2 regions of the Caballeronia sp. ATUFL_M2_KS44 genome follow, and region 2 is predicted to be linked to the other one. Evidence: riboswitches for the same ligand, from Rfam matches in the RefSeq annotation. Region 2 holds a riboswitch; the other holds the start of a gene.

Region 1 (3,407 bases), on a different contig from region 2:
GCAACCGTGCCAATGTGACATTGGTTCAAGGAATATATGACCTTGGCGCACCAGGCAGGGAAACATCACTCTACACCAATCATTTGTCTTATGCAGCCCCTCGCGGGCCTCGCGCCGGTATCTTTTTTTGATTGACACCAACATGCCGATTAGGCCGGCGCATCGGTGCTTATTGCATGTCGTTTTGCACGCCGTTTTGCACTTCGTATTGCGCGATGACCGCGCCGAGCTGCTGGTTCATCGAGTGAACCGTGCGGCGGATTTCTTCGGCGGGGAACGCTTCGCCGTGACGCACGCTGTCCTGCAGCTTGAGCAATTCGGACGCCAGCGAAAGGGCAGCCATGACCGCGATGCGATCCGTGCCGCGCACGCTGCTTGCATTGCGAATCTTGTTCATTTCGGCATCGACGCGGGCCACGGCCTCGCGCAACGCGGCTTCCGTTTCAGGCGAGCACGCAAGGCGATACGGCTGTCCGAGAATGGATACTTCGATCTGCTTGGTCGTCACGCCTTCTCTCCCTGATGATGTTCGCCGTGCATCTCTTCCGCGTGCGCATGTTCATGCTGCGCTTCGCCCGAAGCTTGCGATTCGGCGTTGAGAAGGTCGAGCTGATTGTCGCTTTCGGCATGATGCGCTTTCGCGCGCGGCAGCTTTTCGAGGATCGCGTTCAAGCGCACTTGCGCGTCGTCGATCTTCGCGGAGAGCGAATCGCGCTCGGCTTGCAGCGCGTCGCGTTCGCCTCGCACCTGCACGAGTTCGGCCTGGGCGCCGGCGAAGTCTGCGCGCAATGCTTCGATTTGCGCTTCGAGCGCGAGACGCGCCTGATTATGGCGCTCGCTGATCTGGATCAGCCGGCCGATGTTTCCTGACAGTGATTCGAGTTCGTTGAGCATGTGCTGCGTCCTCTAAAGACCTGGCATTTTAGCGCGGTTCAATGCAGCTTCCGATAATTGTCTCGTTTCGAGACGTAACATCCCCGGATCATGCGTGCATCGCGATGTATTTGTGTGTGGAATGAGCGAGCGAGGCGCGGCGATGATGGTCGCGATGCCCGGCGCGCGTTCTTGACTGCCCCGATGCCCGCTCCTACACTTGCGGCACTTTTGGTGCTCGCGTCCGCTTCTCTCGCGGATGCAGTCAAACGGGAAACAGGGAGCGACGTTCCGGCGCATGACCGGGGCGCGCCAACCTGTGCTGCCCCCGCAACGGTAAGCGACCGCAACGCAAGTTGCAAGTCGTCCCTCGCGCGTTTTTCGCGGCGCATCGCGTGATTTTTTATCGCAGATGCCGTCTGCAAGAAACGTGTCGACGCCACTGCGCGCCATGCGCGGGAAGGCGGGACGAAGCGTCGCCAGCCCGGATACCGGCCAATCGTCCAGCACGCCGATGTCGTCGAACGAGTCAGGAATCGTACGATGCGGCGCGCGCGTCGCGCACAGACCTCGCGGGGAGCGGGGCACGCGCCAGCCCCGAACCGGAATTCTTCACGCATGGTCTTGCCTTCGTCCGGCATCGAACGTCGCGCCGTCTGCGCCGCCGTTTGCGCCGCCCTCAATGTGCTCGCGCAGCCTGCACGCGCCGATACCACCGAACAGGTTCTCACGCCCGTCGTCGTGACCGCGACACGCAGCGCGCAGCCGCTCGCCGATTCCCTCCCGCAGACCTCGCTCTTCGACGAGCAGGACATTGCCGACACCAACGCCGACGACGTGCTCGGTCTCATCGCGCTCGCGCCCGGCGTGCAAATCACGCGCAACGGCGGGCCGGGATCGAACTCGGGCGTGTTCATACGCGGCGCGGCGTCGTCGCAATCGCTCGTTCTGATCGATGGCGTGCGCGTCGAATCGGTATCGCTCGGGGCGGCGCAGTTGTCGCAACTGATGCTCGATCAGACCGATCGCGTCGAGGTCGTGAACGGCAACGTGTCGGCGCTGTACGGGTCGAATGCGATCGGCGGCGTCGTTCAGATATTCACGAAAGAGGGCGACGCGCATCCGCCGCGCTTTCACTTCGAAGCGGAATACGGCAGCTATCACACGCAGCGGCAATCGGCGGGCGTGGACGGCGCGCTCGATGCCGATGGCCGCACCACGTTCAGCCTGAACGTGTCGCGCGAAAAGACCGACGGCTTCTCGTCAATCGATCCGGCGCTCGCGCCCGGCGCGAATCCGAACGCAAACGGCTATCTGAACGAAAGCGTCGCGGCGACGCTGCGCCACAAGTTCACCGACAAGTGGGACGCGGGCGTGCGCTTTCTGCAATCGAACGGCGTCGACAGTTTCGACGATCCCTACGGCTCGCCGACCGACATCAACAATGCGCACGATCGCGTGCGCTCGGCGTCGGTGTTCGCGAACGGCAAGCTGACGGACCGCTGGACCACGCACTTCACGATCGCGCAGGGACAGGACCGCGCGAACATCGAGCAGAACGGCGTCTATACGAGCCGCTTCAACTCCGAGAATCATCAGTATCTCTGGCAGAACGACTTCAAAATCACGGACGCGCACAAGCTGCTGTTCGGCTACGAGCACCTGGATCAATCGCTCGATTCGGATCAACTCAGCGCGCCGGATCGTCATGTGAACTCGGTGTTCGCGGGCTACGTGGGCCGCTTCGGCGCGAGCGACGTGCAGGCGAACGTGCGTCACGACCAGTACTCGGATTTCGGCGGCGCGAACAGCTACTATCTGGGCTACGCCTATAACTTCGACGCGCACTGGCGCGCGAGCGCGAGCTACTCGGCGTCGTTCCGCGCGCCGAGCTTCGACGACCTCTACTATCCGTTCAGCGGCAATCCGTCGATTCAGCCGGAGCGCAGCCATTCGGTCGAGGCCGCGCTGCAATACGCATCGGGCAAAGTGGGCGTGCTGCGCGTGACCGCGTTCCAGACGCGCTATTCGAATCTGATCGATTACGTATCGGACGGCAGCGGCTTCTATATCGCGCAGAACGTGGGGCGCGCGAAGGTGCAGGGCGTCGAGGGATCGTGGGCGGGGCATGTCGGCGCCACGGATGTGCGCGCGGGCGTGACGTTCCAGAATCCCGTCGACGAGACGAATCACGAAGACCTGACGCGACGCGCGCGGCGCTTCGCCACGCTGTCGGCGCATCGTTCTTTCGGACGATGGCGCGTGGGCGGCGAGTGGATCGTGAGCGGCGCGCGCAGCGATTACGATTCGACGCTCGCGGGCTACGGCGTGGTGAATCTGTCCGCGCGCTACGACATCACGAAGTCGTGGTGGCTGAGCGCGCGCATCGACAATCTGTTCGACCGGAACTATGAACTTGCGTACTCGTACAACACGCCCCGGCGCGGCGCGTACATCACGCTGGGCTTCAATCCGTCGTGAGCGTGGCGTCTGACGCGCGGCGTCATCCCAAGGCGATGACCGCCAGCCGCGCC
Region 2 (3,407 bases):
TCGCCGTCGGACCAGCGCCGGTCGAAGTAGCTATCGAAACGGCGTCCCACGCCTTGCACGACAAGACGCATTGCAGCGCCGGGCAGTGCCGCGAAGCCCTTCACGCGATAGATCGTGTGTTGCTCGACGAGCGTGTGCAACGCCGCGATGGCCTGATCGCGCGATTCGACATGCGCCTCGACGACGACCGAATCGAAGTCATCGTGATGATGATCCGCGTGGCCTTCATCGTCCACGGAGCCGTGATGATCGTGCCGCAAGTGAATCGTCTCTTCCGATGCCGCCTGCAAGCCGAGCAACGCATGCAGATCGAGCTTGCCCATCTGCGCGGGCACGATTTTCACTTCAGGCGGAATCTCCGGCCGCACGAGCGCTTCCACTTTGCTGAGCGCATCGGCGTCCATGAGATCGGTCTTGTTGACGATCACGAGATCGGCAGACGACAACTGATCCTCGAACAATTCATGCAGCGGCGATTCATGATCGAGGTTCGGATCGGCCTTGCGTTGCGCATCGACAGCAGCGGGATTGGCCGCGAACTGTCCGCTCGCGGCGGCGGGACCATCGACGACGGTAATGACCGCATCGACCGTGAAGGCATTCTTGATGGACGGCCAGTTGAACGCTTGCACGAGCGGCTTGGGCAATGCAAGACCCGACGTTTCGATCAGCACGTGATCGATGCGCTCGCGCCGCTCGAGCAATTGCTCCATCACCGGATAAAACTCTTCCTGCACGGTGCAGCACAAGCAGCCATTCGCAAGCTCATAGAGATTGCGGTCTGCCGAAGCCGCTCCGTCATCGCAGCCGATACCGCAGCCCTTTAGAATTTCCCCGTCGATGCCCAACTCGCCGAACTCATTGACGATCACGGCCAGGCGCAAGCCCTGCGCATGGGACATGATGTGGCGCATCAAGGTGGTCTTGCCGCTGCCGAGAAAGCCGGTCACGACGGTGACGGGAATCTTGCGGGTTTGCATCGTTGCTCCGTGGCTCGTGTGTGCGTGCGCCGTGCATCGCGCCGATGGCGGCGTCGAATGCGGTGTGAAACGGGAAAGCGCACGGCTTCGTGGATCATGGGTCGAGCCGCATCCCCGCGGCGTCGGTCCTCGCGAAAGTCTGGCCGGTATCCGGGCTTGCGGCTTCATTGCGCGGCCTTCCTGCCATGCTCATGACAGTGGCCTTTGGCGCAATGCGCGGAATCGATATTGCGATACCGCCAGTCGCTTACCGTTGCGGGGGCAGCGCAGGTTGGCGCGCGCTTTCATTAGAAAAAAGCCAGGCGCTTCCTGCTTCCCGTTTAACTGTGCGCGAAAGAAGCTCGCGCACGAGCACCAAAACTGCGTGAAAGTCTAGGCTGAGCGCGAGGGAGCGTCAAGGAAACACGCGCTATCAGCAGGCGCATATGGTATCTTTGGCCCGCGACTGGTGCTCGCGCGTTCGAACGCAACGCGCAGTTAAACGGGAAACAGGAAGCCGCGAGTTCTTTGATCGAACGAAGCGTGCCAGCCTGTGCTGTCCCCGCAACGGTACGCGACCGGCGGGATTGCATGCGTGCAATGCCGCGCATCGTGCGCACACGCCACTGCCGCTCGCGGCGGGAAGGCCGCACGATGAGGTCGCAAGCCCGGATACCGGCCAGCGCAGGGGACGAAGCGCATCGCTCATGCATGACGATGCGCTTTGCCAGACGCCGCGCATCCGCGAGGGACGCATGCGCCGCTCGAGCCGCCCATTCTTTTCGATGAAGTCTATTTGCGCAAATGAGCGCGGTCTTGCAGTCGGCATCGGTTGCAGGCGAGGCGCAAGCGCCGACGCTATTGAAGCCGCCGTGCGTGCCGCGCTGAACGAATCGAGCCTTTCCTTCGAGGATATTTCTTTAGCGGCCAGCATCGACGCTAAAGAGAATGAAGCCGGTTTGCTGGCGTTTTGCGCGCGCCATGAATTGCCCTTGCGCTTTTTCAAAGCGGAAGAAATCGCGCGCGTTCGCAGCAGTTATTCGCGTCATGCGGACAAGCACATGAATGTCGATGGCGTATGCGAGCCTTGCGCGCTGCTTGCGAGCGGCGGCGGGCACCTTGTCGTGGGCAAGACCATCGTGGGCGGCGTGACTGTCGCCATTGCAATGAATCAAGCTCTGTCGAGCACGAAAACCTCATGAAAACCGATACCGAATCGCATCTGCGCATGACGCAGCGTCGCAAGGAAGGGCACGAAAAGAAGCAGGCCGCCGCCGATCACGAGAAAGGTTTATTGATCGTCAACACGGGCAACGGCAAGGGCAAGACGACGGCCGCATTCGGCATGGCAGTGCGCGTGCTCGGCCACGGCATGAAGCTCGGTGTCGTGCAATTCATCAAGGGCGCATTACACACATCCGAGCGCGACTTCCTGAGCGCCGTGGCGAACTGCGATTTCGTCACCATGGGCGACGGCTACACATGGAACACGCAGAACCGCGAAGCCGACATGGCGACCGCGCGCAAGGGATGGAACGAGGCACGGCGCATGATCGAGAGCGGCGAATATCAGATGGTCGTGCTCGATGAACTCAACACCGTGCTCAAGTACGAGTATCTGCCGCTGGATGAAGTGCTGGATGTGCTGAAGGCGCGGCCCGCGATGCTGCATGTGGTCGTGACGGGCCGTCATGCGCCGGATGCGCTCGTCGACATCGCGGATCTCGTCACGGAGATGCGGCTCGTGAAGCATCCGTATCGCGAGCAAGGCGTGAAAGCGCAACGTGGCGTCGAATTCTGATGCTGCGCTGCCCTGCACTCTTCGTTAGCGCGAGCGCATCGCATCAAGGCAAGACCACGGTGACCGCTGCGATTGCGCGCCATCATGCGCGGCTCGGCCGGCGCGTGCGCGTCTTCAAGACGGGTCCGGATTTCCTCGACCCGATGATTCTCGAACGTGCGTGCGGATCACCGGTTTATTCGCTGCATTTATCGATGGTCGGACTCGACGAATGCCGCGCCTTGCTCGCACAGGCGGCGCGCGAAGCGGATCTGATTCTGATCGAAGGCGTAATGGGTTTATTCGATGGCACGCCGAGCAGCGCCGATCTCGCGGCCGCGTTCAACGTGCCCGTGCTTGCAGTGATCGGCGCGCATGGCATGGCGCAGACCTTCGGCGCGGTCGCGTTCGGGCTTGCGCGCTATCGGCCGGATGTGCCGTTTTACGGCGTGCTCGCGAATCGCGTTGCATCGGCACGTCATGCGCAAATGCTCTCGGAAGCCATCCCCGAAGGGCTGCGCTATTGCGGGCATGTGTCGAATACGGACGATATCGCATTGCCCGAGCGTCATCTCGGACTCACGCAAGCGCAAGAGATCGCGAGCCTCGATGCACACCTCGATCGCGCCGCCGATGCCATCGCCGCAACCGCGCTTGCTGAATTGCCG

What was found. Region 2 has a riboswitch for cobalamin ahead of NCR39_RS18910 (cobalamin biosynthesis protein). Riboswitches for the same ligand answer to the same signal wherever they lie in the genome.
Region 1: it holds a riboswitch for cobalamin, as region 2 does, so the genes downstream of both, NCR39_RS02835 (TonB-dependent receptor domain-containing protein) here and NCR39_RS18910 (cobalamin biosynthesis protein) in region 2, are expected to answer to the same signal.

The regions. Positions count from the first base shown of each region.
Region 1 is NZ_JALQEA010000006.1:604,923-608,329, forward strand. It holds RNA gene ssrS (6S RNA) at 1-64, opposite strand, end outside; gene NCR39_RS02825 (cell division protein ZapA) at 170-508, opposite strand; gene NCR39_RS02830 (ATPase) at 505-894, opposite strand; cobalamin riboswitch at 1,089-1,387, shown strand; gene NCR39_RS02835 (TonB-dependent receptor domain-containing protein) at 1,492-3,354, shown strand; gene NCR39_RS02840 (FecCD family ABC transporter permease) at 3,390-3,407, shown strand, end outside.
Region 2 is NZ_JALQEA010000039.1:755,530-758,936, forward strand. It holds gene cobW (cobalamin biosynthesis protein CobW) at 1-980, opposite strand, end outside; cobalamin riboswitch at 1,105-1,354, opposite strand; cobalamin riboswitch at 1,410-1,657, shown strand; gene NCR39_RS18910 (cobalamin biosynthesis protein) at 1,667-2,161, shown strand; gene cobO (cob(I)yrinic acid a,c-diamide adenosyltransferase) at 2,158-2,760, shown strand; gene NCR39_RS18920 (cobyrinic acid a,c-diamide synthase CobB) at 2,760-3,407, shown strand, end outside.